Regions from separate parts of the Streptomyces sp. NBC_01176 genome, predicted to be linked through region 1. Evidence: riboswitches for the same ligand, from Rfam matches in the RefSeq annotation. Region 1 holds a riboswitch; each other region holds the start of a gene.
What was found. A riboswitch is a leader RNA that binds a small molecule or an ion and turns the genes downstream of it on or off. The one in region 1 is predicted to bind cobalamin.
Positions count from the first base shown of each region.

Region 1 (7,474 bases):
CCAGCCTGCACCGGGGGTCCGACACCAGGCCGGTGCCGAGCGGTACGAGGCCGCGCCGGTGCCAGTCGATGACCTCGGCCAGAGCGTCGACCACGATCAGCGAAGCCACCCGCGGATCGTCCAGCGCCGCCCTGGCCGTGTACCCGAGACCGAGCCCTCCCACGGCGACGTCGAGCGGGCCCTCGGGCAGCGCCGCCAGCCCGAGCCGGGCCAGCTCGACCTCCCCCTCGGTGAAGAGGCTGGACATCAGGTACTCGTCGCCGAGCTTGACCTCGTACACGTCCTCTCCCGACACCGGGTGCCGGCGACGACGCAGACTGATCTCGCCCATGGGCGTCGACCGCCAGTCGATCTCCTCGAAACGTACGCTCATCCGGTGTTCTTCTCCGCTTCCTGGTCCGCTGGCCGCGGGCGGTCCGGCCGCGCCGCAGGTAGGTACCGTACTGGCCGGAACCGGATGATCGCGTACGGCGAGCACCGGCCCGGAGCAGAGCCCCGGAGCGTTCGGCTCACGTCGTCGGCGGGACGCCGGCGTGAGCGGCGACGGCGAATCCCGACGAGGCGTCGGGTCGTCGAAGCCGTCGAGTCGCCGCCCGTCCGACAGGCTGGTTCCGTGCCGTGCTTCCGCATCCGCACGGCTCGTCGGGGCTCGGGACGCACACCGGATGGGGCCGATACCAGGCACCTACACTGTGTTCATGGCGGACGCGATCAAGCCTGAGCAGACGGTCAAGCCCCTCACCGTTGACGAGGAGGCGTTTCTGCGGGCCCTCGGCAGAGTGACGGCGACCCTGTCCCGCGCCGTCGACGCCGACATGCTCATGGAGCAACCGATCAGCGGCACGGAGTACACGGTACTGGTGCACCTCTCCGAGGCCCCCGACCACCAACTGCGCATGAGTGACCTGGCGAACACGTGCGGAATGTCGGTGAGCGGCATGACCAGAGTGGTGAACCGCCTGGAGTCGCAGTCGCTCGTGCTGCGCAAGAGGTGCCCGGACGACGGACGAGGGTGGCTCGCTTCCCTGACGGCTTCAGGACGGACCCACCTTGAGCAGGCCTGGCCCACGAATCTCGCGAGTGTGCGGCGGCACATCTTCTCCCGCTTGGAGGGATGCGACATCGCCGCGGCCGCCCGGGTGCTGGAGCGCATAGCTCCCCGATGACGACGCGCTCCGCCCGGGCCGGCCGGGAGTCTCCGCTCCGTCCGAGGAGTGAGTACGGCGACGCCCCACCTCGTTCCGGACCGCGGACACGGGTGTCGGTGTCGAAACGGTGTCGGTGTCGGTGTCGAGATGCTGTGCGCGGCGGGACCGAGGCGTCGCATGTGCGGTGTCAGGTTGCCCGCGACCGACTGCTCGGCCGCGAGGACGAGGGTGTCCGCAACGGCTGCGGCCGCCCAGGCCGACGGGCAGGGCCGCCGAACCGCCCGTCACCCGCGCGCTGGTCCGCCGGCGGCCGGGGCTCCGGACCGCGGCGATGTGCGAGCACCCCGCCTTCGCGTCAGGGCCAAGCGATTGCCATCGACGCCGGGTACTCCGCGGTCGACCGCGCACGGCAACCGCACGGCGGGTACGGCCGCCTGAGCGACCATGGCACCGAGAAGATCGTCCGAGACCCCCGTGTCCACCAAAGTCCGGAAGGAACCAACGAGATCATGCGCGTTATCGTGACCCGCGGCCTGACGGAGGCGTTCGGATGACCGGCGCCCACGACTCCCGGGCGGTCACCGGCGCCGACGACCCCGTGCTCCTGCGCACCGAGGGGCACGCCGCGTACCTCACCCTCAACCGGCCCCGGGCGCTCAACGCCCTCACCCACACCATGGTCCGCCGCATCGACTCCGCGCTCACGGACTGGGAACACGACCCGGCCGTGAAGACCGTCGTCGTGACCGGCGCGGGGGAGCGGGGCCTGTGCGCGGGCGGCGACATCCGCGCCATCCACGACGACGCCCGGAACGGGGACGGCACGGCGTCGAAGGCCTTCTGGCGCGACGAGTACCGGCTCAACGCCCGTATCGCGCGCTACCCGAAACCGTATGTCGCCGTGATGGACGGCATCGTGATGGGCGGCGGCGTCGGTGTCTCCGCACACGGCAGCGTACGGATCGCCACCGAGCGCTCCCGGATCGCGATGCCCGAGACCGGTATCGGCTTCGTCCCGGATGTGGGCGGCACCTATCTCCTCGCCCTCGCGCCCGGCGAACTCGGCACACACCTGGCGCTGACCGGAGTGCCGGTCGGCGCGGGCGACGCCCTGCTGTGCGGGCTGTCCGACCATTACGTGCCGTCCGAGTCCCTGCCACGACTCGTCCAGGACCTCGCCCACGCGCCGGTAGGGGAGGTCCTGGGCCGCCACGTCATGCCCGCGCCGCCCGGGAGCCTCGCGGAAGCACGGCGCTGGATCGACGCCTGCTACTCCGCCGACACCGTCGAGGAGATCGTCGGCCGCCTGCTGGATCACGGTGACAGCGCGGCCAAGGAGGCCGCCGAGGCGCTGCTCAGCAAGTCACCCACCGCCCTCAAGGTCACCCTCGCCGCCATGCGCGGAGCCCGCCGGCCCGGCTCACTGGAGAAGGTGCTCGACGAGGAGTACCGCGTCTCCTGCGCGGCGCTCACCCAACCCGACCTGGTGGAGGGCATCCGGGCCCAGGTCATCGACAAGGACCGCGACCCGCGTTGGTCGCCGTCGACGCTCGCCGAGGTCACCGACGCGGACGTCGCACGCTTCTTCGCCCCGCTCGGCGAGCGTGAACTCGGCCTCGCCGCACCCGACACCACGCAGGAGGCGCCCTGGTGAGCAGGGCCGTCGCGTTCACCGGGCTGGGGCAGACGGGCGGCTCCACGGCCGCCGACGTGGCCAAGGCGGGCCACCGTGAACGCGGCCAGGGCCTGGTCGGCGGCTCCCTCAGGACGGCGGCCGGCTCGGGTGTCGGACGCGCCGCGTCGGCGGACGCCGTCACCGGGACCGTGGCGGGCATGTCGCCGCCGGTCGCCGAGAGGGCGAAGGAAGCGGTCGCCCGCGCTTTCGAGACGACGCTCACCGAGGGCGTCCGCTCCGAACGGCCCCCGGTCCACGCGGTGTTCGCGACCACCGACCGGAAGGAGGGCAGGAGCGCCTTCGCCGAGGAGCGACCGGCACCCCGCACCCACCACTGACCCACAGGTCACACCGGCCGTGTGACCCGGCGAGACGAAGATCACGGCAGCCGGGACGGTCTTGGCCATGAACCCGACACGCGGTACGGTCAGTGCGATATCGACGACGGCATGGCGGAAGCCGGTGGAAATCCGGCACGGTCGCGCCACTGTGAACGAGGCCTCTCCTCAGGGGGTTTCGCAAGTCAGACCCGCAGCCGTCGTCCTGTGCACCACCGAGATGGGACGCGAACTCCCGAGGAGGTCCTGCCATGGCGCAGACCGTCGCTCCGCCGACAGCCACCCCGATCCCCGCCAAGCTGCCGATCGGCACGATCGTCCCCTGGGCGGTCTTCTTCGGCATCCTGATGCTGGTCCTGCTCTATTTCGTCGGCGCCGAGCAGGGCGCCACCTCCGTCGTCTCCGGCGAGGACGTCCACGAGTGGGTGCACGACGCCCGCCACCTCCTCGGCTTCCCCTGCCACTGACGAGGGACACCGCGCACCCATGAACTCCGCAACCGTCAGAAACCTTCTCGTGCGGGGCATGCTCGCCGGCCTCGCCGCCGGTGTGCTGGCCCTCGTCGTCGCCTACTTCCTGGGCGAGCCCAGCGTCGACGACGCCATCGGATTCGAAGAGGCCCACGCCCCGGCACACGGGCACGAGGTGGAGATCGTCAGCCGTAGCCTTCAGTCCACCGGCGGCCTCGCCACCGGCGTACTGATCTACGGCGTCGCCTTCGGCGGCATCGCCGCCCTCGCGTACTGCTTCGCACTCGGCCGCGTCGGCCGCTTCAGCCCGCGCGCGACCGCGCTGCTGCTGTCCGGCTGCGCGCTGCTCGCGGTGTACGTCGTGCCGTTCCTGAAGTACCCGGCCAACCCGCCGTCCGTCGGCGACCCCGACACCATCGGCAAGCGCACGACGCTGTACTTCCTGATGATGGTGCTCAGTGTGCTGCTCGCGATCGCCGCCGTGATCCTGGGCAAGTGGCTCGCACCCCGTTGGGGCACCTGGTACGCGACCGTCGCCGCGATCGTCTTCTTCGCTCTCGTGATCGGCATCGCGTACGAGTTCCTTCCGGTCATCAACGAGGTCCCGAAGGACTTCCCGGCCACCTTGCTGTGGCGGTTCCGTACCTCGGCCCTCGCCATCCAGCTCACCCTGTGGACCGGGTTCGGTCTGGTCTTCGGGGAGTTGGCACAGCGTCTGCTGGCCCCGCGGCCGGCGGCGGCCGTGTCCGCGGGAGCAACTCCCGTACCGAACTGACGCATTCACGCAGTGCTGACGTACCGAGAAGCCCGCTGAGACATCAGCGGGCTGTCACGTGCAGAGGGCCCACCGGAACCGTCCGGGGGCCCTCTGCGCGTTCTCCCGAAATCCACGACCTGCCAACAGGTGAACGACTCCTATGACTCCCCGATTACACAGGAGCGACGAGGGCGACAGCGAGGGACAGGGGGCGGAGGGCCCGGGCGAACGCAACCGCGGCACGTCAGACTCGGTGGCCGCGAGGCGGTGGCGCTGACTCCCGAGGAGTAGGAGCGGCTGATCGGACTCGGCGTGCCTGCACGGCGCACTCGCGCTCCTGGTCCAAAGCCACCGGGGCCAGTCGGCCGCGGCGCGGACCCGGCCGATCCGCGCGCGACCGTTCCACCGAAGACTGCCGGGGAAACTGGTGCCTGGACACTCTTTGAGCTTGCTTGCGGAAGCACGTAAAGTCTACGCGCGTTGAGAGACGTGATCCCGCTGACCGCCGACGAAGAACGCTTCTGGCGCGCCCTGACGTGTCTCGTCGTCGCTCTGCCGCGCTCCATGGATAACGACCTGCTGCGGTCCACGGGGCTGACACTCACCGAGTACGTCGTCCTGATGAACCTCTCCGAAGCCGACAACCAGAAACTACGGATGGCCGACCTCGCCGCGGCCAGCGCGCTGTCGCCCAGCCGTATCACCCGCATCGTGGAGATGCTCCAGGCGCGGGGACAGGTGGTCAAGCGACGCTGCCAGGGCGACGGCCGCGGCAATGTGGCCTCCCTGACCCCGGAAGGACAAGAGCGCCTCCAGGCCGCCTATCCCGGCCAGGGGCACCTGGCGAGTGCCCCTGACCGCGTCATCGACCAACTCGACTACCAGTCCCTGCCCGCGTTGGTGCGGCAGAACGAAGCCATGGTGAAAAGACTCGACCAGCGTGAGTTCTGATCTCCTTCACGGCGTTGCCTGCCACGAAACGATCGGCGCTCCCACGTGGGCAGCGCCTGCGATTTCCCCGCTCCGTTACTGGCTCTAACAAAAGCTGCTGATCGCGTGACTGTGGGCTTGTCTGCTCGTCGGTCTGGTCGTGGGGAAACGTCAGTCGCGGCCGTGGATCGTGTCGGATGAACTGTGGTCGCTCATCGAACCGTTGGTGCCCATGCCGGCACCGAAGCTGGTCGAGGGCAGACCTCGAGTGCCGAACGGGCAAGCACTGTGCGGGATTCTCTTCGTCCTGCACACCGGCATCCAGTGGGAGTACTTGCCTCAGGAGCTGGGCTTCGGGTCGGGGCTGACGTGCTGGCGGCGCCTGGCTTCACGGCTTTCGCCGCTTGCGCATCCGCTGGGAACGCCGCGACGACATCCACGAAGCGTTCCTCGGACTCGCCGTCTGCCTGATCACCCATCGCCACGTCCAACGGCTTTGTGAGGAACAGTAAGGCTCCTACGTCGGGCGGTACGGATGCGCGCGGGGTGATTCGAGCCGATCCGTAGGGCGACGGCTGTGGGGTGTGGTCCCCGCGCCGGAGGCAATCGATGCTGTTTCCCGTTTCCTTCTCCCACCGCGAACCCCCGCACCATCCGTACTGAAATTCGCGTCGAAACAGATGAGCGTCAGCAAAGGTTGGCGCGATCACCCAACACACCCAAAAGCCGCAGCGACTTGCTCCAGGCACCGGGCCGGTACTGACCTTGGCAGCCGATTTGGCTGCGGATGGCTCCGTCTGCCGGCGCCAACCTGCGATGAGACCGCCGCTTGGCTCCAGTCCGCAGGATTCCAGACAACGACATCTCCCTGATCGACGAGGCAGCCAGCCACTGTTGCCAGATCGCTGCCACTATGGATCGCGTGCCAGCCCCGGTCAGCCAAAATCTGAACGGCCAGACGGCGACCGTGCGTCTGCCCGCAGCGGTGAATCCGTCCTGATCCGACTCCGAGTAGGTGGAGATCGGCAAACCACGGCAAGCCCGAACAGTGGATTCCGCACCGCGGGCTAGCCCGGATGCTGACTATGTGCCGTGCCGTCGTCCACCGGCAACCGCGTCCTGCAGGGCCTGCACACGTCAACCCAGCACGGGCTCGAGGTCTCACTGCCTACCGTGCGCGCACTCGTTGGTTCAGCGGTTGAGCCAACGGGTCAGCCTGCCGGAGCGATTGGCCTTCTCCAACATGAGTGCGTGCTCATCCATGCCGTCCTCGCGCAGGATCTCCGCCGTGGCTGCTACCTCCCAGGCTCGGGAGCGACGGACTGCCGCGCGCACCAGTTGAAGGGCGAGATCATCGAGCTGGTATCCGCCCAGCACTGCCAGCGCGGCGGGCAGCCAGTCCTCCAAGGGCTCGCGTTCGACCGCAGCCGTGATGACCCAGGTCAGGGCCGCTTCATTGCCCTTGTCCGACAACTCAGCCAGTAGATCGGCCAGTTCCCGGGGCGTCAGCGTTTTGGCTGCATGGTGCAACGCAGCCCTGCCTTTATTGACCGTGCCGGTGTAGGTGTACTCGAACTCACTGGCAAGGCCGTCCGCCAGGGCTCCTTGGACCGCCTGGCTCAGCGAACGTCTTCGGGGGTTCCTGGCCGCCCTCTGCATCCGCATCGCGTCCCCCGCCCGGAGACCCGCGCTACGGAGCGACGGGAGCATGGAGGACAGGTCCTTGCGTTCGCTAAGGCCGGCCAGGACGAGCGACTGGGAGTGATGACCTTCTTCTGACAGAAGTCGGTAGACAGCCAACGCCTGCTCATGCGGGGCCGATTCCATAAGGGTTCGCAGTTCCGCCCAGAGGGGTTTGCCGCTCATTCCAGATTCCAGCAGAGCCGCAAGCAGCGACGATGCGTCTTCGCGTCTGCTCAGCGTTACCCCCAGCATCCAGACCACTTGGCGATGTGACGACGGCCGATCCCATGGAGCGAGCCCTGGCCTAGCAGTTGAGCAGTCGCGCTCGTCCGGCTGTCGCAGGCTTTCTCTAGGTGTCCAGGCGGGATGCCTCACTACTTCCAGCCATGTGAGCAGCTCAGGCAGGGAAATACTCATCAGGCTCTCGGAGACGACGGTGCCTAGATTCGTCGGCGCCGGCTCGGAGGCGGCAT
Region 1 is NZ_CP108600.1:424,476-431,949, reverse strand. It holds gene OG199_RS01505 (spermidine synthase) at 1-373, opposite strand, end outside; gene OG199_RS01500 (MarR family transcriptional regulator) at 699-1,166, shown strand; gene OG199_RS01495 (acyl-CoA dehydrogenase family protein) at 1,115-1,702, shown strand; gene OG199_RS01490 (enoyl-CoA hydratase/isomerase family protein) at 1,699-2,802, shown strand; partial or broken gene OG199_RS01485 (enoyl-CoA hydratase) at 2,952-3,161, shown strand; cobalamin riboswitch at 3,235-3,375, shown strand; gene OG199_RS01480 (CbtB-domain containing protein) at 3,413-3,628, shown strand; gene OG199_RS01475 (CbtA family protein) at 3,648-4,406, shown strand; gene OG199_RS01470 (MarR family winged helix-turn-helix transcriptional regulator) at 4,878-5,339, shown strand; partial or broken gene OG199_RS01465 (transposase) at 5,551-5,703, shown strand; gene OG199_RS01460 (caspase domain-containing protein) at 6,510-7,474, opposite strand, start outside.

Region 2 (7,474 bases), 6.9 Mb from region 1:
GACGGGGGAGTCCAGGACCAGCCCGGCGATCCGGTCCCGCAGGGCGGAGTGGGTGGCGGTGCGCAGGGCCATGGTGGCGCCGGTGGACCAGCCGTACAGGACGACCTGCGCGGCGCCGTAGCGGATCGCGTAACGCAGCGCGGCGTCCAGGTCGCGCCACTCGGTCTCGCCGAGGTGGCCGAGGCCGTCCGGGGGACGGGGCGCGCCGACGTCTCCCCGGTAGGCGAGGTCGAGGACGGGGAGCCGGCTGCGGTGCAGGAACTCCATCACGTTCATCGGGAGTTCCCGGGTGGCACCCAGGCCGTGCACGGTGATCACCCAGGTGTCGCGGACGCCGGGCACGAACCAGGCGGGCAGCGGGCCGAGCTCTCCGGGCACGTCCACGTCGGCGTGCTCGAGGCCGAGTGCGGTGCTCGGGTTGCCGACGTACAGGTTCGGGGTGAGCCAGACCCGGTCGCCGGGCCGCAGGGTGCCGTGGGTGACGCGTTCGAGGCGGCGTACGACCGTGTCGGCGCTGTGGGGCGCGTTCTCCAGGACCGGGCCGACGACCGCGTGCGAGCCGTCGCCGGCCAGTCCGTACGTTCCCGGTCGCCGGGAGGCCAGGGCGCGGGTGAGCGTGATCCGGCCCGGGGCCGTGGCGTGCACGGTGAGCCGCGGCTCGGTGGGCAGGGGCCTGCCGGGCGGCGCCTTGAGCGCGGCGTCGCTGGCGAACCGTCCCACCGCCACGGAGGCCGCGCTCGCGGCCAGGGCTACGGTGACGGCCGCGGCCGTCGCTTTGGCAGTACGCACGGATTCAGTCTCACGGCGCATCCCGTTGTCGGCCAGTGGGCGCGCGGACCGGCGGCTCCGCCCTCCGGGGGCGGCGAGGGGGGTCTCGCGGGTCGCGGGGCAGGGGATCGGCCGCACGGCGACCGTCGCTGGGACGGACCTGCCGTCCCCGACCGTCGCTGGGACGGACCTGCCGTCCCGGACCGTCACGGGACGGACCTGCCGTCCCGGACCGTCACGGGACCGACACACCGTTCGCGCCGGGGCCGGGCTGGCCGTACCCGCGCAGCCGCTCGCCCGCCTCCTCCAACTGTTCCCGCGACAGCAGCGCGGGCGACAGTCCCGGCACGGACGACGCCAGGAGCCACACGCGGGACATCCACTCCAACTGCGCGGTGCGGTCGTACGCCCGGTCCAGGGAGTCGCCGTGGGCGAGGGTGCCGTGGTTCTGGAGGAGGCAGGCCGTGCGCCGGGTCAGCGCCTGAAGCATGTTCTCGGCCAACTCGGGGGTTCCATATGCGGCATAAGGTGCAACACGGACAGGCCCGCCGAGAGCGCCCGCCATGTAGTGGATCAGGGGGAGTTCGGTCACGAGCGTCGACACCGCCGTCGCGTGCGCGGCGTGGGTGTGGACGACGGCGCGCGCCTCGGTGGCGCGGTAGACCGCCAGATGCATCGGCAGTTCGCTGGTCGGACGGAGAACACCGAGGGTCTGCCGGCCGTCGAGGTCGACCCCGACGGCGTCGTCGGGCGTGAGCCGGTCGTAGGGCACTCCGGTCGGTGTGACCAGGACCGTGTCACCGACCCGCACCGAGACGTTGCCCGAGGTTCCGACGACCAGCCCGTCGGCCACCGTCCGGCGGGCCGTCGCGACGAGTTCGCCCCACGCCTCGGCCACCTCCCGCGTCCGCGCACCGCGTGCGCCCTCCCCCACGTCCCGCCCGACCCGCGCGTCCCGCCGCTGCTCCGCCATGCCCGCGATCCTGTCAGCACGGACGTCAACCGGGTGGCGGCGAGGGCACTTTAGGGCGGAAGACCTACGTCCGTAAGGGTGCATATGAGGACACATCACCCTTTTAAAGCTATTGGCTGGTGATCGACGTGTATTGAATGATCTTCCACTAACCTCTGGGGGATTTACCGTGCACGACGCCATTCCGGGGGGAAACATGGCCCGTGGTCACCAACCGTTCCGCGCCCGCGCCCTCGTGGCCGCGGCCGCCCTGGCGGCGCTCGCCGCCACCGGAAGCGCGCTCGCCGGTACACCGGCCGCCGCGGCCGGTGCGCCCAGAGGCCATGACGTCTCCTCGCACCAGAAGAACGTCGACTGGCAGGGCGCGAAGGCGAAGGGCGCCCGGTTCGTGTACGTGAAGGCCACCGAGTCCCACACCTACCGCAACCCCTATTTCGACCAGCAGTACAACGGGGCGTACGACGCGGGGATCCTCCGCGGCGCCTACCACTTCGCGCGGCCGGACAAGTCGTCCGGCGCCACCCAGGCCGAGTACTTCGTCCACAACGGGGGCGACTGGCAGGCCGACGGCCGGACCCTGCCGCCCGCGCTCGACATCGAGTACAACCCGTACAGCAAGCACAAGTGTTACGGCATGAGCAAGGCCGGACTCGTCGGCTGGATCCAGGACTTCAGCGACGAGCTGGAACGGGAGACGGGCCGCCGTCCGGTGATCTACACGACCGCCCACTGGTGGGACACCTGCACCGGGGACAGCCGCGCCTTCGCCGCGGACCACCCCCTCTGGCTGGCCCGCTACGACACCCCGGACGCGGGCGCCCTGCCGGGCGGCTGGTCGTCCTGGACGTTCTGGCAGTACGACAACAACGGGACCCTGCCGGGTGACCAGAATCTCTTCCACGGATCCATGGCCCGGCTGAAAAGGCTCGCGAAGGGCTAGCGGAGCCCGATATTCCGCCTTCGTTCGAACCACGGGCCACCCCTCCGCCAACCACACCGGCGCAAGCGGAGGGGCGATCCGTGGTTCGATACACCCCTAAGCCCGCCTCAGTTCATCTTCCGTTCACTCAGGTTGCCTACGGTCCACCTGCCACTGACGTCAAACAGAAGCCTGGGTAAATGGAACACATCACGCTCCTCCTCGGAATCGTGATCGTCACCGCTCTCGTGTTCGATTTCACGAACGGTTTCCACGACACTGCCAACGCGATGGCGACGACCATCTCGACCGGCGCTCTGAAGCCCAAGACGGCGGTGGCCATGTCCGCCGTGCTGAATCTCGTCGGTGCGTTCCTCTCCGTGGAGGTCGCCAAGACGATCTCCGGCGGTCTCATCAACGAAGAGGGCATACGCACCGAAGTGATCTTCGCGGCGCTCGTCGGCGCCATCCTCTGGAATCTGCTGACCTGGCTCCTGGGTCTGCCCTCCAGCTCCTCCCACGCACTGTTCGGCGGCCTGATCGGCGCCGCGGTCATGTCGGCCGGCTGGTCGTCGGTGAACGGCTCGACCGTCGTCACCAAGGTGCTGCTCCCCGCGGTCGCCGCGCCCATCGTGGCCGGACTCGCCGCGATGCTCGCCACCCGGCTGACGTACCGGATCGGCGACCGCGCCGACCAGAAGGCGACCGCCAAGGGCTACCGCGCCGGCCAGATCGCCTCGGCCGGCCTGGTCTCGCTGGCGCACGGCACGAACGACGCGCAGAAGACGATGGGCATCATCACCCTCGCCCTGGTCACCGGTGGTGTGATCGCCCCCGGCTCGAACCCTCCCACCTGGGTCATCGTCTCGGCCGGTACCGCCATCGCGCTCGGCACCTACCTGGGCGGCTGGCGCATCATCCGCACGATGGGCAAGGGTCTGACCGACCTCGCGCCGCAGCAGGGCTTCGCCGCCCAGACCAGCGCCGCGACGGCCATCCTGGCCTCCTCGCACATCGGCTTCTCCCTCTCCACCACCCAGGTCTGCTCGGGTGCCGTGATGGGCTCGGGCCTCGGCCGCAAGGGCGGTGTCGTCCGCTGGTCGACCGCGACCCGGATGTTCGTCGCCTGGGGCCTGACCCTGCCGGCCGCCGGTCTGGCCGGTGCCGCCGCCGAGTTCCTGACCAAGCAGGGCACCTGGGGCATCGTGCTCACCGGCGCGCTGCTGGTCGTCGGCGCCGGCGTCATCTGGAGGCTGTCCCGCCGTCAGCCGGTCACCGTCGACAACGTCAACGAGGCCGCCGCCGAGCCGGCCGGCATCGTCACCACCGCGATGGCCGCGGTCACCCCGCCCCCCGCGGGCCCCGTCACCGGAGACCTGTCCGGTGAACTGAAGACCACCATCCCGTCCCCGGACGCGGAGCCCACCCGCCCGGCCACGGTGTAAGGACAGAACAGCATGAACATCGACTGGGCAGCCCTCGGCTCCGTCTTCGGAGTCAGCCTCGTGGTCACCGTGGCCCTCGTCGGCCTCTTCACCCTCGGCATCGTCGGTCTCACCAAGCGCGAGTCCGCGTCCGCCCAGGGCGGTTCGGCCGCTCTCGCGGTCACCGGCGCGTACATCTGCTTCGCCGCGTGCGCGGCGGCGGTGGCGTACGGGATCTTCCTCATCGTCGGCAAGTGACCGCGCACGGGTGACCGTGCCCCGGCAAACAGCCTGAAACGGGCATCACTTCACGTGGGGTGCGGGACGGATCGCCGTCCCGCACCCCACGCGTATGCCGTCCCGCACCCCACGCGCACGTCCACCCCCGCCCCGCGCCATGTGGGCCTTCGCACACTCTCCCCTCGCAGGTCAACGGCAAGTTGACGGGTCCTGCAACCCGTGGTGGACTGCCGGAGCCAAGTACGGCGACAGAAGAGGAAGCCGGTGTGAATCCGGCGCGGTCCCGCCACTGTGACCGGGGAAGGAACTCCCCGGGAGCCAGGAACTCTCACCGCCGGTCTCGTCGAACCAGGGCGCGGACACCCTGAGTGAGGACATATCGCCATGCGCGGCTGCCCGTTGCGGGTCTTGATGAGTACGAGGGTTCCACTTCACCCCACGGCGGGCTGACCCCGTGCGTGCCGATCGCGTCTTCGCGTACGGCGCCGCCACCGGCCTTCTCGGCGACCTGCTGCTCGGCGATCCCCACCGGGGTCATCCGGTCGCCGCGTTCGGGCGGACCGCGGCAGCCGTGGAGCGGATGCTGTGGCGGGACCACCGCGGATGGGGAGCGCTGCACACAGCCGTCTGCGTCGGGGGCGCCGGCGCGCTCGCCGCGCTCGCGAGCCGTTGCGTACGTCGTTCCCGTCCCGCCTCCATCGCCCTGACCGCCGCGGCCACTTGGGCCGTCCTCGGGGGCACCTCCCTCGGGCGCGAGGCGCGGGCCATCGGGGCCGCGCTCGACGCCGGTGACGTCGGGGCCGCCCGCGCGCGGCTGCCGCACCTGTGCGGACGCGACCCCCAGGCACTGGACCGCGACGGCATCGCGCGCGCCGTCGTCGAGTCCGTCGCCGAGAACACCTCCGACGCCGTGGTGGGCGCCCTGGTGTGGGGAGCGGTCGGCGGTGTGCCCGCACTGGTCGCGTTCCGCGCCGTGAACACGCTCGACGCCATGGTCGGGCACAGATCCGCCAGGTACCTGCGCTACGGCTGGGCCTCCGCCCGCCTCGACGACGTCGCGGGCTGGCCGGGAGCACGGCTGACCGCGGCGCTCGCCACCGTCGCCGGCGACGACCCGCGCGGGGCGGCGCGCGCCTGGCGCACCGACGCCCGCCGGCACCCGAGCCCCAACGCCGGGCCCGTGGAGGCCTCGTTCGCCGGATCGCTCGGGGTGCGGCTCGGCGGGACCCTCTCGTACGCCGGCCGCGTCGAGCACCGGCCCGTCCTCAACGACGGTGGGCGTGCCGTGCGCGTCGGCGACATCGAACGGGCCGTACGGCTGTCGCGGCGCGTCGGCTGGCTCGCCCTCGGCGTGAGCGCCGCGGGACGACTGCTGGCCGGACGGCTGCTCACCAAGGGACCTCTCACGAAGGGGCGTACGACATGAGTGGCGGTCTCCTCGTCGCCGGGACCACCTCCGACGCCGGCAAGAGCGTCGTGACCGCCGGGATCTGCCGGTGGCTGGTGCGGCAGGGCGTCAAGGTCGCGCCCTTCAAGGCGCAGAACATGTCCCTGAACTCCTTCGTGACCCGCGAGGGCGCGGAGATCGGGCGCGCGCAGGCCATGCAGGCGCAGGCCGCCCAGGTGGAACCGACCGCGCTCATGAACCCCGTCCTGCTCAAGCCGGGCAGCGACCGGAGCAGTCAGGTCGTGCTCATGGGCAGGCCGGTGGGCGAGATGAGCGCCCGCGGCTACCACGGCGGCCGGCAGCAACAGCTCCTGGGCACCGTGCTGGACTGCCTCGCCGAGTTGCGGGGCACGTATGACGCGGTGATCTGTGAGGGGGCCGGCAGTCCTGCCGAGATCAATCTGCGGCGCACCGACATCGTGAACATGGGGATCGCGCGCAACGCGCGGCTGCCCGTGCTCGTCGTCGGCGACATCGACCGCGGAGGCGTGTTCGCCTCGTTCTTCGGGACGGTCGCGCTGCTGTCCCGCGAGGACCAGGAGTTCGTCGCCGGGTTCCTGGTCAACAAGTTCCGTGGCGACGTGTCCCTGCTGGAACCCGGGCTCGACATGTTGAAGGACCTCACCGGACGCCGTACGTACGGAGTCCTGCCCTTCCGGCACGGCCTCGGGATCGACGAGGAGGACGGCCTGCGTGTGTCGCTGCGCGGTGCCGTGCGGGAGTCGGCGGTCGCCGAACCCGCCGGCGAGGACGTCCTGCGCGTCGCCGTCTGCGCGGTCCCGCTGATGTCCAACTTCACGGACGTGGACGCGCTGGCCGCCGAACCCGGCGTCGTCGTGCGGTTCGTGGACCGGGCCGCGGAACTGGCCGACGCCGACCTGGTCGTCGTGCCCGGGACCCGGGGCACCGTGAAGGCGCTGGCGTGGCTGCGCGAGCGGGGCCTCGCGGACGCGCTCGCCCGGCGGGCCGCCGAGGGCCGCCCGGTGCTGGGGATCTGCGGCGGCTTCCAGCTCCTCGGGGACCACATCGAGGACGAGGTCGAGTCGCGGGCCGGCCAGGTCGACGGGCTCGGACTCCTCCCCGTCCGCGTGCGGTTCGCGCGCGAGAAGACCCTCGGCCGCCCGGCCGGCGAGGCGCTCGGCGAACACGTCGAGGGGTACGAGATCCATCACGGCGTCGCCGAAGTGACCGGTGGCGAGCCCTTCTTGGACGGGTGCCGCGTGGGTGCCGTCTGGGGCACCCACTGGCACGGCTCGCTGGAGTCGGACGGCTTCCGGCGTGCCTTTCTGCGCGAGGTGGCGGCCGCCGCGGGCCGCCGCTTCGTACCGGCCGCCGACACGTCGTTCGGGGCGCTGCGCGAGGAGCAGCTCGACCGGCTCGGCGATCTGATCGAGGAACACGCGGACACGGACGCGCTGTGGCGGCTCATCGAGTCGGGCGCGCCGCAAGGACTGCCTTTCATTCCACCGGGAGCGCCCGCATGAGCACAGTGTTGTTGTTGTCGACCGCCGACACCGATCTGCTGGCGGCCCGGGCCTCCGGCGCCTCGTACCGGATCGGCAACCCGACCCGGGTGGAGGTGGGCGAGGAGCTCCCCCGGCTCGTCGAGGGCGCGGACGTCGCCGTCGTCCGGCTGCTGGGCGGCAAGCGTGCCTGGGAGGACGGGCTCGCCGTCCTCAAGGCGTCCGCTGTCCCGACCGTCC
Region 2 is NZ_CP108600.1:7,294,329-7,301,802, reverse strand. It holds gene OG199_RS31610 (alpha/beta fold hydrolase) at 1-789, opposite strand, end outside; gene OG199_RS31605 (class II aldolase/adducin family protein) at 1,004-1,741, opposite strand; gene OG199_RS31600 (lysozyme) at 1,938-2,681, shown strand; gene OG199_RS31595 (inorganic phosphate transporter) at 2,861-4,105, shown strand; gene OG199_RS31590 (hypothetical protein) at 4,118-4,342, shown strand; cobalamin riboswitch at 4,530-4,673, shown strand; gene OG199_RS31585 (cobalamin biosynthesis protein) at 4,779-5,750, shown strand; gene OG199_RS31580 (cobyric acid synthase) at 5,747-7,255, shown strand; gene cobN (cobaltochelatase subunit CobN) at 7,252-7,474, shown strand, end outside.
Region 2: it holds a riboswitch for cobalamin, as region 1 does, so the genes downstream of both, OG199_RS31585 (cobalamin biosynthesis protein) here and OG199_RS01480 (CbtB-domain containing protein) in region 1, are expected to answer to the same signal.

Region 3 (7,474 bases), 8.7 Mb from region 1:
ACCGATGTCGACGCGTACGTGTTCGCGGGCTGTGACGCCGTGGACGTGCTCTCCACCACCCTCGACCGCATGGGAGTGTCCTGATGGGAATCCCCGACTTCTCCGGGATCGAACTGGGGACGCCCACCGTCGAGGGCGGCTCCGACGAATGGCGCGCCGCCGTCAAGGGCGCGTCCGGAGGCGACGACCTGCTCTGGGAGACGCCCGAGGCCATCGCGGTCAAGCCGTTGTACACCGGCCGTGACCTCGAGGGCCTGGACTTCCTGGGCACCTACCCGGGCATCGCGCCGTATCTGCGGGGCCCGTACCCGACGATGTACGTCAACCAGCCCTGGACGATCCGCCAGTACGCGGGCTTCTCCACCGCCGAGGAGTCCAACGCGTTCTACCGGCGCAATCTGGCGGCCGGTCAGAAGGGCCTGTCCGTCGCCTTCGACCTGCCGACCCACCGCGGCTACGACAGCGACCACCCCCGGGTGACCGGTGACGTCGGCATGGCGGGCGTCGCCATCGACTCGATCTACGACATGCGCCAGCTCTTCGACGGCATCCCGCTGGACAGGATGACGGTGTCGATGACGATGAACGGCGCGGTGCTGCCCGTGCTCGCGCTGTACATCGTGGCCGCCGAGGAGCAGGGTGTCCCGCCCGAGAAGCTGGCCGGGACCATCCAGAACGACATCCTCAAGGAGTTCATGGTCCGCAACACCTACATCTATCCGCCGAAGCCGTCGATGCGGATCATCTCCGACATCTTCGCCTTCACCTCCCAGCGGATGCCGCGCTACAACTCCATCTCCATCTCCGGGTACCACATCCAGGAGGCGGGCGCGACGGCCGATCTGGAGCTGGCCTACACGCTCGCGGACGGCGTGGAGTACCTGCGGGCCGGACAGGAGGCAGGGCTGGACGTGGACGCGTTCGCTCCCCGGCTCTCGTTCTTCTGGGCGATCGGCATGAACTTCTTCATGGAGATCGCCAAGATGCGGGCCGCCCGGCTGCTGTGGGCCAGGCTGGTCAAGCAGTTCGACCCGAAGAACGCCAAGTCGCTTTCCCTGCGCACACATTCCCAGACGTCGGGGTGGTCCCTCACCGCGCAGGACGTGTTCAACAACGTGACGCGCACGTGTGTGGAGGCCATGGCCGCCACCCAGGGCCACACGCAGTCGCTGCACACCAACGCCCTCGACGAGGCGCTCGCCCTGCCCACCGACTTCTCGGCGCGCATCGCCCGCAACACCCAGCTGCTGATCCAGCAGGAGTCGGGCACGACGCGGGTGATCGACCCGTGGGGCGGCAGCGCGTACGTGGAGAAGCTGACGTACGACCTGGCGCGCCGGGCCTGGCAGCACATCGAGGAGGTCGAGGCGGCCGGCGGCATGGCGCAGGCCATCGACGCGGGCATCCCGAAGCTGCGTGTGGAGGAGGCCGCGGCCCGCACCCAGGCCCGGATCGACTCGGGCCGTCAGCCGGTCATCGGCGTCAACAAGTACCGGGTCGACAGCGACGAACAGATCGACGTCCTCAAGGTCGACAACTCCTCCGTACGGACTCAGCAGATCGAGAAGCTGCGGCGGCTGCGCGCGGAGCGCGACGAGTCCGCGTGCCAGCACTCGCTGCGCGCGCTGACGGCGGCCGCCGGGGGCACCGGCAACCTGCTGGAGCTGGCGGTGAACGCGGCCCGTGCCAAGGCCACCGTCGGTGAGATCTCCGACGCTCTGGAGAAGGTGTACGGGCGGCACGCGAGCCAGATCCGTACGATCTCGGGTGTGTACCGCAACGAAGCAGGCGAGTCGCCGTCCGTGGAACGCACCCGCACCCGGGTGGACGCCTTCGAGGAGTCCGAGGGCCGCCGGCCGCGCATCCTGGTGGCCAAGATGGGCCAGGACGGCCACGACCGCGGGCAGAAGGTCATCGCCACCGCCTTCGCCGACCTCGGCTTCGACGTGGACGTCGGCCCGCTGTTCCAGACCCCGGCCGAGGTGGCACGGCAGGCCGTCGAGGCCGACGTGCACATCGTCGGGGTGTCCTCGCTGGCCGCCGGGCACCTCACCCTGGTCCCGGCGCTGCGGGAGCAACTGGCCGAGGAGGGGCGCGAGGACATCATGATCGTGGTGGGCGGGGTGATCCCGCCGCAGGACGTGCCGACCCTGCTGGAGATGGGCGCGGCGGCCGTCTTCCCGCCCGGAACGGTGATCCCGGACGCGGCGTACGACCTGGTGGAACGGCTGGCCACCGGTCTTGGACACGGCTGAGGCCCATGGCGATCGACCTCGACTCCTATGTGAAGGGCGTGCTCGACGGGAAGCGTGCGTACATCGCACGGGCCATCACCCTCGTCGAGTCGACCCGGGCCGACCACCGGTCCCTGGCGCAGGCCCTGCTGACCGAGTTGCTGCCGCACGGCGGCAACGCCCGGCGCATCGGCATCACCGGGGTGCCCGGTGTGGGCAAGTCGACCTTCATCGACGCGCTCGGCACGATGCTCACCTCGCTCGGGCACCGGGTCGCGGTGCTCGCCGTCGACCCCTCGTCGACCCGTACGGGCGGTTCGATCCTGGGTGACAAGACCCGGATGGAGCGCCTGGCGGTGGACCCCGCCGCTTTCGTACGCCCCTCCCCCACCGCCGGCACCCTCGGCGGCGTGGCGAAGGCGACACGGGAGTCGATGGTGGTGATGGAGGCGGCGGGCTACGACGTGATCCTGGTGGAGACGGTGGGCGTCGGCCAGTCGGAGACCGCGGTGGCGAACATGGTCGACTCCTTCCTGCTGCTCACGCTGGCCCGCACCGGCGACCAGTTGCAGGGCATCAAGAAGGGGGTCCTGGAGCTCGCGGACGTGATCACCGTCAACAAGGCGGACGGCCCGCACGAGCGCGACGCACGTTCCGCGGCACGGGAGTTGGCGGGCGCCCTGCGTCTGATGCACCCGGTGGACGCGGCCTGGACTCCCCCCGTGCTGAGTTGCAGCGCCCGGGAGTCGACCGGCCTGGACACCGTCTGGGAACGTCTCGAACAGCATCGCGTCCTGCTCGACTCGACCGGCCGCCTCGCCGCCAAGCGCCGCGACCAGCAGGTCGACTGGACCTGGACGATGGTCCGCGACGAGCTCCTCGGCCGGCTGCACGCGGATCCGGCGGTACGAGCCCTCACGCCTTCCCTCGAACGGCAGGTCCGGGACGGGGAGTTGACGGCCACGCTGGCGGCGGAACGCATCCTGGGCGTGTTCGGCGGCGCCGCCGACTGACTCGTCGCGCCACTCCGCCCGTCCACGACGGGGCCCGGCACCGTGTCCCTCGGGCGGACACGGTGCCCACCCGTGCCTCCTCGGACGGATCCTGCCGAGCCGTGGGCGACCGCGGCCAGTGTCCCATGTCACCGTCCGCGATGTGAGCCGCTCCCCGCACAAGGCCGCGTCGCCCTCTAGGGTGGCCGGTGCAGCTGGTTCGCCCCGTCCGCCAGGCGGGATGCGTCGTAAGAGGGAACCCGGTGGGAATCCGGGACTGCCCCGCAGCGGTGAGTGGGAACGAACGCCGTCATACGCACTGGGCCCGACCGGGTCTGGGAAGCGACGGCCAGTAGGTGGTGGCCCTTCGGGGAGACCGCGCCCGCGAGTCCGAAGACCTGCCCGTTGCCCGCGCGTGACCGTTCGCGCGCGGACATCCCGGTGACCTCGTGGGCGGGTCGGCGTACATACCGGCGGACGGCCGCGCCTCCTGGCGCGGGTCGACTCCGCCCGGTTCGTCACCCCTTCGCGCTCACGTCCCGCCGCCGGGATCTCAGGGAGACATCTCGCGAAGGAGATTTCCGTGACAGCCAAGCCCGCAGCCGCGGCAGCACGGTCCACCGTGTACGGCTACCCCCGTCAAGGCCCGGACCGTGAGCTGAAGAAGGCGATCGAGGGCTACTGGAAGGGCCGGACCACCGCCGCCGCCCTCCGGGAGACCGCCTCAGGTCTGCGCCGTTCGAACTGGCGCCACCTGGCGGAATCCGGCATCCACGAGGTGCCCACCGGCGACTTCTCGTACTACGACCACGTCCTCGACACCACTGTCATGGTCGGTGCCGTCCCCGAGCGGCACCGCAAGGCCGTCGAAGCCGACCCGCTCGACGGGTACTTCGCGATGGCGCGCGGCACCCAGGACGTGGCGCCGCTGGAGATGACCAAGTGGTTCGACACCAACTATCACTACCTGGTGCCGGAGTTGGGGCCGGACACGGTGTTCAGGACGGACTCCGCCCAGCAGGTCGGGCAACTCGGGGAGGCGATCGCCCTCGGTCTCGCCGCCCGGCCCGTCCTCGTCGGTCCGGTCACCTATCTCCTGCTGGCCAAGCCGGCGCCCGGTGTCGCCGCGGACTTCGAACCGCTGACTCTGCTGGACCGGCTGCTGCCCGTCTACGCCGAGGTGCTCGCCGACCTCCGCGCGGCGGGAGCCGAGTGGGTGCAGCTCGACGAGCCCGCCCTGGTCCAGGACCGTACCCCCGCCGAACTCAGCGCCGCCGCACGCGCCTACCGCGGCCTCGGCAGGCTGACCGACCGGCCGAAGCTGCTGCTCGCCTCCTACTTCGACCGCCTCGGCGACGCCCTGCCCGTACTGGCCAAGGCCCCGGTGGACGGCCTCGCGCTGGACTTCACCGGCGCGGCCGCCGCCAACCTCGACGGCCTGGCCGCCGTCGGCGGACTGCCCGGAAAGCGTCTGGTGGCCGGTGTGGTCGACGGCCGCAACATCTGGGTCAACGACCTGGAGAAGTCCCTCGGCACACTCGGCACCCTGCTCGGGCTCGCCGACCGGGTGGACGTCTCCGCCTCCTGCTCGCTCCTGCACGTACCGCTCGACGCGTCCGCCGAACGGGACATCGACCCGCAGATCCTGCGCTGGCTCGCCTTCGCCCGCCAGAAGACGGCGGAGATCGCCGTCCTCGCCAAGGGCCTCGCCCGGGGCACCGGCGCCATCGCCGCCGAACTGGCCGCGAACCGGGCCGACCTCGCCTCCCGGGAGTCCTCCGTGATCACCCGTGACAGCGCGGTACGGGCCAGGGTCGCCGCGGTCACCGCCGCCGACGGCCACCGCTCCCAGCCGTACGCCGAGCGGGCCACCGCCCAGCGCGCCGGCCTCGGGCTGCCGCTGCTGCCGACCACCACGATCGGCTCGTTCCCGCAGACCGCGCGACTGCGCACGGCCCGCGCCGACCTGCGGGGCCGCCGGATCGACATCGACGGGTACGAGGAGCGGGTCAGGAACGAGATCCGCGAGGTGATCTCCTTCCAGGAGGAGGCCGGTCTCGACGTACTGGTGCACGGCGAGCCGGAACGCAACGACATGGTGCAGTACTTCGCCGAACAGCTCACGGGTTACCTCGCCACGCAGCACGGCTGGGTCCAGTCGTACGGCACCCGCTACGTCCGTCCGCCGATCCTGGCCGGCGACATCTCGCGGCCCGAACCGATGACGGTGCGCTGGACGACGTACGCCCGGTCGCTCACCACCAAGCCGGTCAAGGGCATGCTCACCGGACCGGTCACCATGCTCGCCTGGTCCTTCGTCCGCGACGACCAGCCCCTCGGCGAGACCGCCCGCCAGGTCGCACTCGCCCTGCGCGACGAGGTCGACGACCTCGAGGCGGCCGGCACCCCGGTCATCCAGGTCGACGAACCCGCGCTCCGCGAGACGCTGCCCCTGCGCGCCGCCGACCGCGCCGCCTACCTGGAGTGGGCCACCGAGGCGTTCCGTCTCACCACCGGCGGTGTACGGCCGGAGACCCAGATCCACACCCACATGTGCTACGCCGAGTTCGGTGACATCGTCCAGGCCATCGACGACCTCGACGCCGACGTCATCAGCCTGGAGGCCGCCCGCTCCCACATGCAGGTCGCCCGGGAACTCGCCGCCCACGGCTACCCGCGCGAGGCCGGACCCGGGGTGTACGACATCCACTCACCGCGCGTGCCCAGTGCCCACGAAGCCGCTGAACTGCTGCGTACCGGACTCAGGGCCATCCCCGCCGAACGGCTGTGGGTCAACCCCGACTGCGGCCTGAAGACCCGCGCCTGGCCGGAGGTGCGGGCCGCGCTGGAGAACCTGGTGGCGGCGGCCCGCGAAGTCCGCGGCGACCTGGCGCCGACGGTTTCCTGACACAGGTGTGGCCGGGGCGGACCATCTCGGTCCGCCCCGGCCGTGCGCCGTTCCCGCAGGACGTTCGCCGGGCTCACCGGCCCGTTCACGAAGCGGCGTTGAGGCTGTCGGCCCACTCCTCGACGGTGGTGACCTCGCCGCGCCGGCTGAGGACGTCGTTCACGAGCGTGTGGTGCAGTGCGGTGTCGGGGTCGGCGCAGGCGTCGGACAGGACCGTGACCCTGTACTCGAGGTCGGCTGCCTGAAGGGCCGTGGACAGGACGATGCCGCCCGTGGCGATGCCGGCCAGGACGAGGTGGTCGATGTCCTGGACGGCCAGGATCTGCTGGAGGTTGTTGCCCGAGAAGGCGCTCACGCGGTTCTTGTGGACGACGATCTCGCCCTTTGCGGGCGCGACATCGGGGTGGATGGCGGCACCAGGATCGTCGGCGGTGAAGAGGTGCGACGGAAGGGAGCCGAAGATCTTGTTGCGGGGGTGGGCGTCGAGGTGGCCGGGACGCAGTCGCAGTGCCACGTGGATGACGGGGACGCCCGCGGCGCGCGCCGTGCCGAGTGCCCGTACGGCGTGCGGCAGGTAGTCGTCGGGTGTGTGGGCGACGTGGTTGAGCTGGAGATCCATCAGGAGGAGGGCGGTGCGGGGCATGGGTCTGCGCTCTCGTTCAGGTGTGGTGGGAGCCACCGGGTGGACTACGACGTCCGCGGCGCGTCGGCCGAGGTGTCCCGGCCGTCGCGCGGCCGAGCGTGCGGTCGAAGGCGGTCAGGAGGAGGTAGAGCACGCCCGCGCCGAGCATGACCCAGGCGAGGTGGTGCATGCCGCCGGTGTCCGCGCGCCGCCCGAAGGAGGCGGCCGTCGTGGAGGAGGCGACCATCGAGCCGACGTAGGCGAAGGTGCGCAGCAGGCCGGCCGAGGAGGCGGTCCGCTCGGGATCGGCCTGGAAGTAGACCGAGTTCTGCAGGGCCAGGCTGTTCAGTCCCTGCGGGACGCCGAAGATCAGGGCGACGAGAACCAGCGTCCACACGGGGCTGTCCCCGGTGAGTGTCAGCATCACCACACAGGCGACGACCTGCCCCAGCCCGCCGACGAGCAGCTTGCCGCGCACGCCCTCGCGGCGCCCGGAGACGATCGAGACACCGATCGCCACCAGGAACATGGGGATCTGCGCCAGCCCGGCGTGGAAGGGCGAGAGCCCGAAGCCCTCCTCCGTCCACTGGGTGAACCCGTACAGGAAGGCGTAGGAGACGACGTAGGCGACCAGGGCACGCCCGTAGGTGGCCAGCAGTGGTGTGTTGCCGCCCAGCACCCGCAGGTCGATGAACGGGGTGGTGGCCCGTAGCTCCCG
Region 3 is NZ_CP108600.1:9,141,776-9,149,249, reverse strand. It holds gene OG199_RS39815 (methylmalonyl-CoA mutase family protein) at 1-84, shown strand, start outside; gene scpA (methylmalonyl-CoA mutase) at 84-2,255, shown strand; gene meaB (methylmalonyl Co-A mutase-associated GTPase MeaB) at 2,261-3,247, shown strand; cobalamin riboswitch at 3,476-3,626, shown strand; gene metE (5-methyltetrahydropteroyltriglutamate--homocysteine S-methyltransferase) at 3,810-6,134, shown strand; gene OG199_RS39795 (cysteine hydrolase family protein) at 6,220-6,777, opposite strand; gene OG199_RS39790 (MFS transporter) at 6,794-7,474, opposite strand, start outside.
Region 3: it holds a riboswitch for cobalamin, as region 1 does, so the genes downstream of both, metE (5-methyltetrahydropteroyltriglutamate--homocysteine S-methyltransferase) here and OG199_RS01480 (CbtB-domain containing protein) in region 1, are expected to answer to the same signal.

Region 4 (7,474 bases), 8.5 Mb from region 1:
GGTCGGCCGGCCGTCGCGTTCGACGGGCGTGTACGAGGACACGGTGCGTCCGCGGACCCGGAAGTCGAGGCTCAGGTCGCGCACGATCTTCCGGGGCAGCAGGCTGACCAGGTACGAGTAGCGCGACAGCCGCGCGTCGATCCCGGCGAACGGCCGGGTGGACACCGCGGCGCCGCCGGTGTTCCCCAGGCGCTCCAGCACCAGGACGGAGCGTCCGGCACGGGCCAGGTAGGCGGCGGCGACGAGTCCGTTGTGGCCCCCGCCGACGATCACGGCGTCATATCCCTCGTGTACAGGCATGGTTCTTGGTAGCACGCGATGATCTAGGTCTGCCAGAGGTACGCGGCAGCCGGCGGGCGCCCGGATGGCCGCTCGGGACGGCCCGGGAGGCTCAGTGCCCCTCGGCCGCCCGCTGCTGCCGCATCGCCGCGACCCGTCGGTACAGCTCGACCGCCTCCTGGGCGCGCCCCAGCTGCTCCAGACAGTGCGCCTCGTCGTTGCGGCTGGCCAGGGCGTCGGGGTGGTTCTCGCCGAGGACGCGCTCGCGGGCGACGGCGACGGCACGGTACTCGGTGAGCGCGTCGGCCCAGCGGCCGAGCCAGCCGAGGCCGACGGCGACCTCGCGGCGGCTGACGAGGGTGTCGGGATGGCCGGGGCCGAGGACCCGTTCACGGATCGCGCACACGTCGCGGGATTCGGCGAGCGCCTCCTCCCAGCGCCCCATCCGGCCGAGGTTGACGCCGAGTCCGTGCCGGGCGCGAAGGGTCTCGGGGTGGGCGGGGCCGTGCACCCTGGTGCGGTCGTCGATCAGGTCGCGGTACACCTCCAGTGCCTGTTCGCTGCGACCGAGCCGGCCGAGACTGACGGCGACCTCGTAACGGGCGGAGAGCGTGTCCGGGTGGTCGGGGCCGAGGGCACGTGCCCGCGCCCCTGCCACCTCCCGGTAGGTGCTCAGCGCCTCCGGCCACCTTCCCAACTGGCCCAGTGCGTAGGCGACTTCGTAGCGGGTGAGAAGAGTGTCGGGGTGGGCCGGACCGAGCACCCGCGCGCGGGCGTCAGCGACCCCGCTCGCCATCCGGTAGGAGTCCTCCAGGCGGCCCAGCCTGCTCAGGTTGAAGGCGAGGTTGTGCCGGCAGCGCAGGGTGTCCGGATGGTCGGGCCCCATGGCGTGTTCCCGGGCGGCGAGCACGGACGTGTAGGCCTGGTGCGCCTCGAAATGACGGCCCAACTGGCCCAGGACGTAAGCCGTTTCCTGTCGGGCGGCCAGGGTGTCGGGGTGGTCGGGGCCCAGCACCCGCTCCCTGACCCGGGCCACGTGCGCGTAGGCGTGCAGCGCGTCGGCGGCCCGGCCGGTGCGGCTGAGCGTGAAGCCGACCTCGTACCGGCTGGCGAGCGTGTCGGGGTGGTCGGGGCCCAGCAGGTGCTCCCGTTCGGCGGCGACCGCGCGGTGCACCTCGCCCGCCTCGGTCCACCGGCCGAGCCGGCCCAGACTGAGTCCCGCGTTGTGCCGCCCCGCCAGGGCGGTGAGCAACTCCGGTGACGGCGTGGGCCGTTCGGTGCGGTCCGGCGGCGCGAACTCCGTCGTCGACGGGCGTACGGTCCACTCGCCGGTCAGTCCGGCCGACGCGTCCGGCGGCGTGGCGCGCAGCCCGGCGCCGGTCGCCTTGTGGCCGGTGGTCATGCCCCGCGTCCAGGAGGGCAGCACCGGGTCGCGGGTGGGTGGCGGCTCGGCCGCGGACGCCAGGATCCGCTGGTCTGGGGCCGGCCGGCGGAGTACCGGCGACAGTACGGTCTGCGCGTGCACCGGCGTCGTACGGCCCTCGCTGATCCGGCGGCCGAGCTCGCCGGCGTCCCGCGGCCGCCGATCCGGCTCCTTGGCCAGCAGGTCCAGGATGATCCGCTCGACGTACTCGGGCAGCTCGGCCCGGCGCCTGCGCGGTGGCTCGGGAAAGGTGTCGCGGTGGCTGATGAGGACCGCCCACGCGTCGTCGAGGTCGAACGGCGGTGCCCCGGTGGCGATCTCATAGAGCACACATCCGAAGGAGTACAGGTCGCTGCGCCGGTCGACCTCGGCACCGCTGATCTGCTCCGGCGACATGTAGTGCGGCGTGCCCATCGCGATACCGGTGCCGGTCAGCCGGGCCGTGAAGTCGATGTCGTGGCCGAGCCGGGCGATGCCGAAGTCGCAGATCTTCACGGTGCCGTCGGCGAGCCGCATGATGTTCGCCGGCTTCAGGTCCCGGTGCACGATGCCCTGTTGATGGGTGTAGGCGAGCGCGGCCGACACCTGGTCGGCGATGTCGACGACGTCGGCGACCGGCAGCGGATGCCGCTCGTTGTCCTCCAGCAACTGACCGAGGTTGTGTCCCGCCAGCAGCTCCATGACCAGGTACAGCACGCCGTCGGACTCGCCGAAGTCGTGCACCACGGTCACCCCGCGGTGCTGCAGCGCGGCGGCCACCCGGGCCTCGCGCCGGAATCTCTCCCGCAGGACACCGGTGAAGGACGGGTCGTGGTGCGGGCTGAGGGGCTTGAGGCACTTCACGGCGACCTGTCGCCCCAGCGACTCGTCGCGGGCGCGCCACACCTCGCCCATGCCTCCCCGCCCGATCAGATCGAGCAGTCGGTACCGGCTCTGGAGCAGCCTGGTCTCCGCCATCTCGTGCGATCGCCCCCGTCGCTGCTCGCCGCGCCCTCCCCTGGCCCGTCCAGTATGGCGAGTTATCTGCCGACTTTGTACGGCACCCGGCGCGAGCGGGGGCGGCGCCGCGCCAGGGCGTGCAGCACGTGCGGGGACGGGTGGTGCCGGCGACGACGTACGGGGACGCAGCGCAGTACGGTGCCCGGGAAGCGCACCGCACGGGACGCTCGAACGGGCCGAGAAGGGCGGGACCGCCGCGGCATCGGGGCGTGCGCTCAGGGCGTTCAGACCGGTCACCCCCGAAACCTGACCCGGCTGGTGCCCGTCGAGTGCCCCGGACGTACCGGCAGGGCTGTCGGTCGTGGGTGCCAGAATCGGTGGCATGACGCTGTGCGACTACTTCTCCGCCGCTGACGATCAAACCGCCGTCGCCGTGGGGGAATCGCCCGGGGGTCCGGGCCCGGCCGCGCTGGACGTGGTCTCCCTGAAGGGCGTCGACCCGGTGGTCGCCCTCGCCCGGCTCGAGGCGATCGCGACGGACTGCGGCTATGAGGAGGCCGGTCGGCGCCCTCGGTCCGGGCAGCTGTTGTCCGAGCCGGACGGCGACGGCCCGCTCGTGTTCAGCCTGTCGGACACCCTGGTGGCGGCCCTCGCCACCGCGGCTCGAGGCGACCTCCGGCGCTTCGCGGAGTCGTGGTCCACGACCGACGAACTGCGGCAGAACCAGGTCGACGCCGAGACGGCGGCCGTCGCCCTGGAAGCCCTGGCCGGCCTGGCTCGACGCGCTCAGCCGGCCGGCCTGCGCCTGTACTGCTGGTGGGCGCTGTGAAAGGCCGGGCTTCCGCAGAGGCAGCTCAACGCCGTACCCGTGGCATCCCCAGCCCGATCCACGAGATGATCTCCCGCTGGATCTCGTTGTTGCCGCCACCGAAGGTGAAGATCACCGCCGACCGGTAGCCGCGTTCCAGTTCGCCGTGCAGGACGGCGCCCGCCGAGCCCTCCTTCAGGACACCCGGCACCGCGACGATCTCCATGAGCCAGGCGTACGCGTCCCGGCGCGCCTCGGAGCCGTACACCTTGACCGCGGAGGCGTCCTGCGGGGTGAGGGTGCCCTGCTGGACGGCGTTCACCATCTGCCAGTTCAGGAGCTTCATGGCGTCGAGCCGGGTGTGGGTCTGCGCGAGCCGGCGGCGCACCCAGGGGAGGTCGACGACCCGGCGGCCGTCGGCGAGCTTGGTCTCCATGGCCCAGCGCTGGACGTCGTGCAGGGCGCGGATCGCCATGGTGCCGTGGGCGGCGAGGGTGACGCGTTCGTGGTTGAGCTGGTTGGTGATCAGCCGCCAGCCCTTGTTCTCCTCACCGACCCGGCGGGAGACGGGGACGCGGATGTTCTCGTAGTAGCTGGCGGTGGTGTCGTGCGAGGCGAGGGTGTTGATGAGGGTGCAGGAGTAACCGGGGTCGGAGGTCGGTACGAGGAGCATGGTGATGCCCTTGTGGGGCGGGGCGTCCGGGTCGGTGCGGACGGCGAGCCACACCCAGTCGGCGGTGTCGCCGTTCGTCGTCCAGATCTTCTGCCCGTTGACCGTGTAGTGGCCGGTGGTCTCGTCGCCCTCGCGTACGGCCCGGGTCTTCAGCGCGGCCAGATCGGTGCCCGCGTCGGGCTCGCTGTAGCCGATCGCGAAGTCGATCTCGCCGGAGAGGATCCTGGGCAGGAAGTACCCCTTCTGCTCCTCGGTACCGAACTGCATGATCGTCGGGCCGACGGTGTTCAGCGCCATCAGGGGCAGCGGTACGCCCGCCTGGGCGGCCTCGTCGAAGAAGATGAACTGCTCCATGGGCGTGAGGCCGCTGCCGCCGTACTCCTTGGGCCAGCCCACACCGAGCCGGCCGTCCGCGCCGAGGCGGCGGATCGTCTCGCGGTAGAACCGCTTCTGCGCCGCCGGGTCGCCGTACCGGGCATAGGCGTTGTCGGGCACCAGCTCGGCGAAGTAGTCGCGCAGTTCGGTCCGCAACCGCTGCTGCTCCGGCGTGTATTCGAGATGCACGGCGCCTCCTGGCTCCCCAAGGCGGGACCTGACGGCGCACACCGTAGAACGTGTTCCAGAAATAGGGAATGGCGGTGACATGCGAGAGGGGGCGCCCAGCCGGGCGCCCCCTTCTGCCCGAGCCGTCAGTGGCAGGGGAACCCGAGGAGATGGCGGGCGTCGTGCACCCACTCGTGGACGTTCTCACCGGACACGAGGGAGGTGGCGCCCTGTTCGGCGCCGACGAAGTAGAGCAGGACCAGCATCAGGACACCGAAGAAGACCGCCCAGGGGACGATCGCACCGATCGGCAGCTTGGCGGGAACGGCGGTGGGGGTGGCGGTCGGCTGGGCGACGGACTGCGCCATGGGGCAGTACCTCCTGGGGAACTCGCGTCCCGTCTCGGTGGTGCACAGGACGACGGCCGCGGGTCTGACTTGCTCGACCTCCGCCGCCCCGGGGAGGGGTGGCGTGCGCTGGGCATACAGTGGCGCGACCGTGCCGGACTCCCACCGGACTTCCGCCGAACCGTCGTCAATATCATCCAGACCGTACCGCGAAGCCCGGGCCCGGCCAAGGGCGCGTGGCAGGAGCGCAGTTGCGCGCCGGGGCCGGTCAGCGGGGGCGGATTCCCGGTTCCGGCAGGGGACTTGGGCACGGGTGAACACGACAGCGCACGAGAGTGAACGTATGACGAGCCGAGTGATCTTGATCTCAGCCGCGATCGGCGCGGCGCTGCGGGAGGCCCGCTTCGACGAAGGGGGCCGGGTGGAGGCCGCGGGGCTGCGGCTCGCGCGGGCCGCCGCGGGCGCGGTACCCGGCGCGGAGCGGCTGTGGGTCTCCCCCAGCGTGCGGTGCCGCGAGACCGCTGACGCGCTGGGCCTGGACGCGGTGCTGGACGTACCGGAGCTGGCCGGTCTCGACGTGGGCCGATGGCGGGGCGCGACGCTGGAGGAGGTCAGCTCGAAGGAACCGGAGGCGGTGGCCCGGTGGCTGGCCGATCCTCGTGCGGCACCGCACGGCGGGGAGTCGGTGCGGGCGTTCTGCGACCGGGTGGCGGGCTGCCTCGACACGGCCGCGCAGGTGACGGGCCGGACCGTCGCCGTGGTGGAGCCGGAGGTGGTACGGGCCCTGGTGGTACGGGTGTTGGGCGCGCCGGAGTCGGCGTTCTGGCGGGTCGACGTACCGCCCCTGACCGCGACCGAGTTCAGCGGTCGCTCCGGACGCTGGAACGTACGCGTCGGACGGCCGCTCGCCCCGTCGACGGAAGCGGCCGGCTCAGACGGGTAGCAGGGTCGCGAGGAAGTCCGTGCAGGCCTGGGCGCACGCGCGACAGGCCCGTGCGCCGGCCTGCGCGCCGGGACACCGGTCGAAGACGTCCGCGCACTCACGGCAGACGGACCGGCACCACTCGACCTGGACACGGATGCCGGCCTCGCCCCGGGGGTGCTGCCCGTCCAGGACGAGGCAGGTCGCGTCGCACACCTCGGCGCACATGAGGCCCATACGCCGCGCGAGTTGCCGCACCTTGGGTCCGTCGGGATCCATGCAGCTCGCCCGCAGCGCGCAGGCGCGGGCGCACTCGACGCAGGCCTGTGCGCAGTCGAAGCGGTCTTCCAGGAAGCGGATCGGTTCCTGGAGGCGGGTCGGTTCCTGGAGGCGGCTCGGTTCCGGGAGGCTGACCGGTTCCGAGGAGCGGACCGGTCCCCGCTCGGGTGCCGGCGCGGTCGTCTGTTTCGCCTTCGTCTTCGTCGAGGTCACCCGGCGCGGGTAGCCCCCGGGAGTCGCGTCAAACCCCGCGTGGACGGCCGGCGCCGGGGCGCGGCTCACCGGCCCGCGGCGTCCGCCGCCTCCCGCGAGATCCGCTCGAACTGCGCGCCCATCGCCTCGGAGAGCGCATGGGCCGCCGAGAGCGGGCGGACCATGACCATCAGGTCGTCGATCCTGCCGTCCTCGTCGAAGTGCAGGAAGTCGCAGCCGTTGATCTCCTTGTCGCCCACCTTCGCCGTGAAGACCAGCGCGTGGTCACGGCCGTCGGCACCCGCGATCTCCCGTACGTAGCGGAAGTCGGTGAAGACGCGGGTGACCCCGCGCAGGATGGCCGCGGTGATCGCCTTGCCCGGGTACGGCTTGAAGGCGACGGGGCTGGTGAACACGACGTCGTCGGCCAGCAGCTCCTCGACCGCGGCGAGGTCTCCGGCCTCCACGGCCTTGCGGAAGGGGTGCATCGGGATCCCTGCTCTCATAGTCAACTAATTGAATAGGTGCGTAAGAGATTAGTCGCGGGGGTGTATGCCGTCTAGCCTTGGCCCATGGCATTGCGCAACGCGGTCCTCGCCGCGCTCCTGGAGGGTGAGGCGTCGGGATACGACCTGGCCAAGGAGTTCGACGCCTCGGTGGCCAACTTCTGGATGGCGACCCCGCAGCAGCTCTACCGGGAACTCGAGCGGATGACGTCCGAGGGGCTCATCGAGGCCCGGCTGGTGCGGCAGGAGCGACGCCCGAACAAGCGGGTCTTCTCCCTCACCGCGGCGGGACGCGTCGCCCTGCGCGAATTCACCGCCGACCCTCCGAAACCCACCGCCATCCGCGACGAACTGCTGGTCAAGGTCCAGTCCGTCGACGCGGGCGACGACGCGGCCGTACGGGCGGCGATCGCCGAGCGCCTGGAGTGGGCGCGCGCCAAGCTGGCCCGCTACGAGCGGCTGCGCGCGCGACTGCTGGACGGGCGCACCGAGGACGAGTTCCTGGCCCGCGCGGAGCGTGTGGGCCCCTATCTCACCCTGATGCGGGGGCGCTCCTTCGAGGA
Region 4 is NZ_CP108600.1:8,876,419-8,883,892, reverse strand. It holds gene OG199_RS38655 (phytoene desaturase family protein) at 1-300, opposite strand, end outside; gene OG199_RS38650 (tetratricopeptide repeat protein) at 392-2,659, opposite strand; gene OG199_RS38645 (hypothetical protein) at 3,024-3,470, shown strand; gene OG199_RS38640 (acyl-CoA dehydrogenase family protein) at 3,496-4,686, opposite strand; gene OG199_RS38635 (CbtB-domain containing protein) at 4,812-5,033, opposite strand; cobalamin riboswitch at 5,070-5,213, opposite strand; gene OG199_RS38630 (histidine phosphatase family protein) at 5,356-5,955, shown strand; gene OG199_RS38625 (ferredoxin) at 5,944-6,426, opposite strand; gene OG199_RS38620 (nuclear transport factor 2 family protein) at 6,492-6,893, opposite strand; gene OG199_RS38615 (PadR family transcriptional regulator) at 6,978-7,474, shown strand, end outside.
Region 4: it holds a riboswitch for cobalamin, as region 1 does, so the genes downstream of both, OG199_RS38635 (CbtB-domain containing protein) here and OG199_RS01480 (CbtB-domain containing protein) in region 1, are expected to answer to the same signal.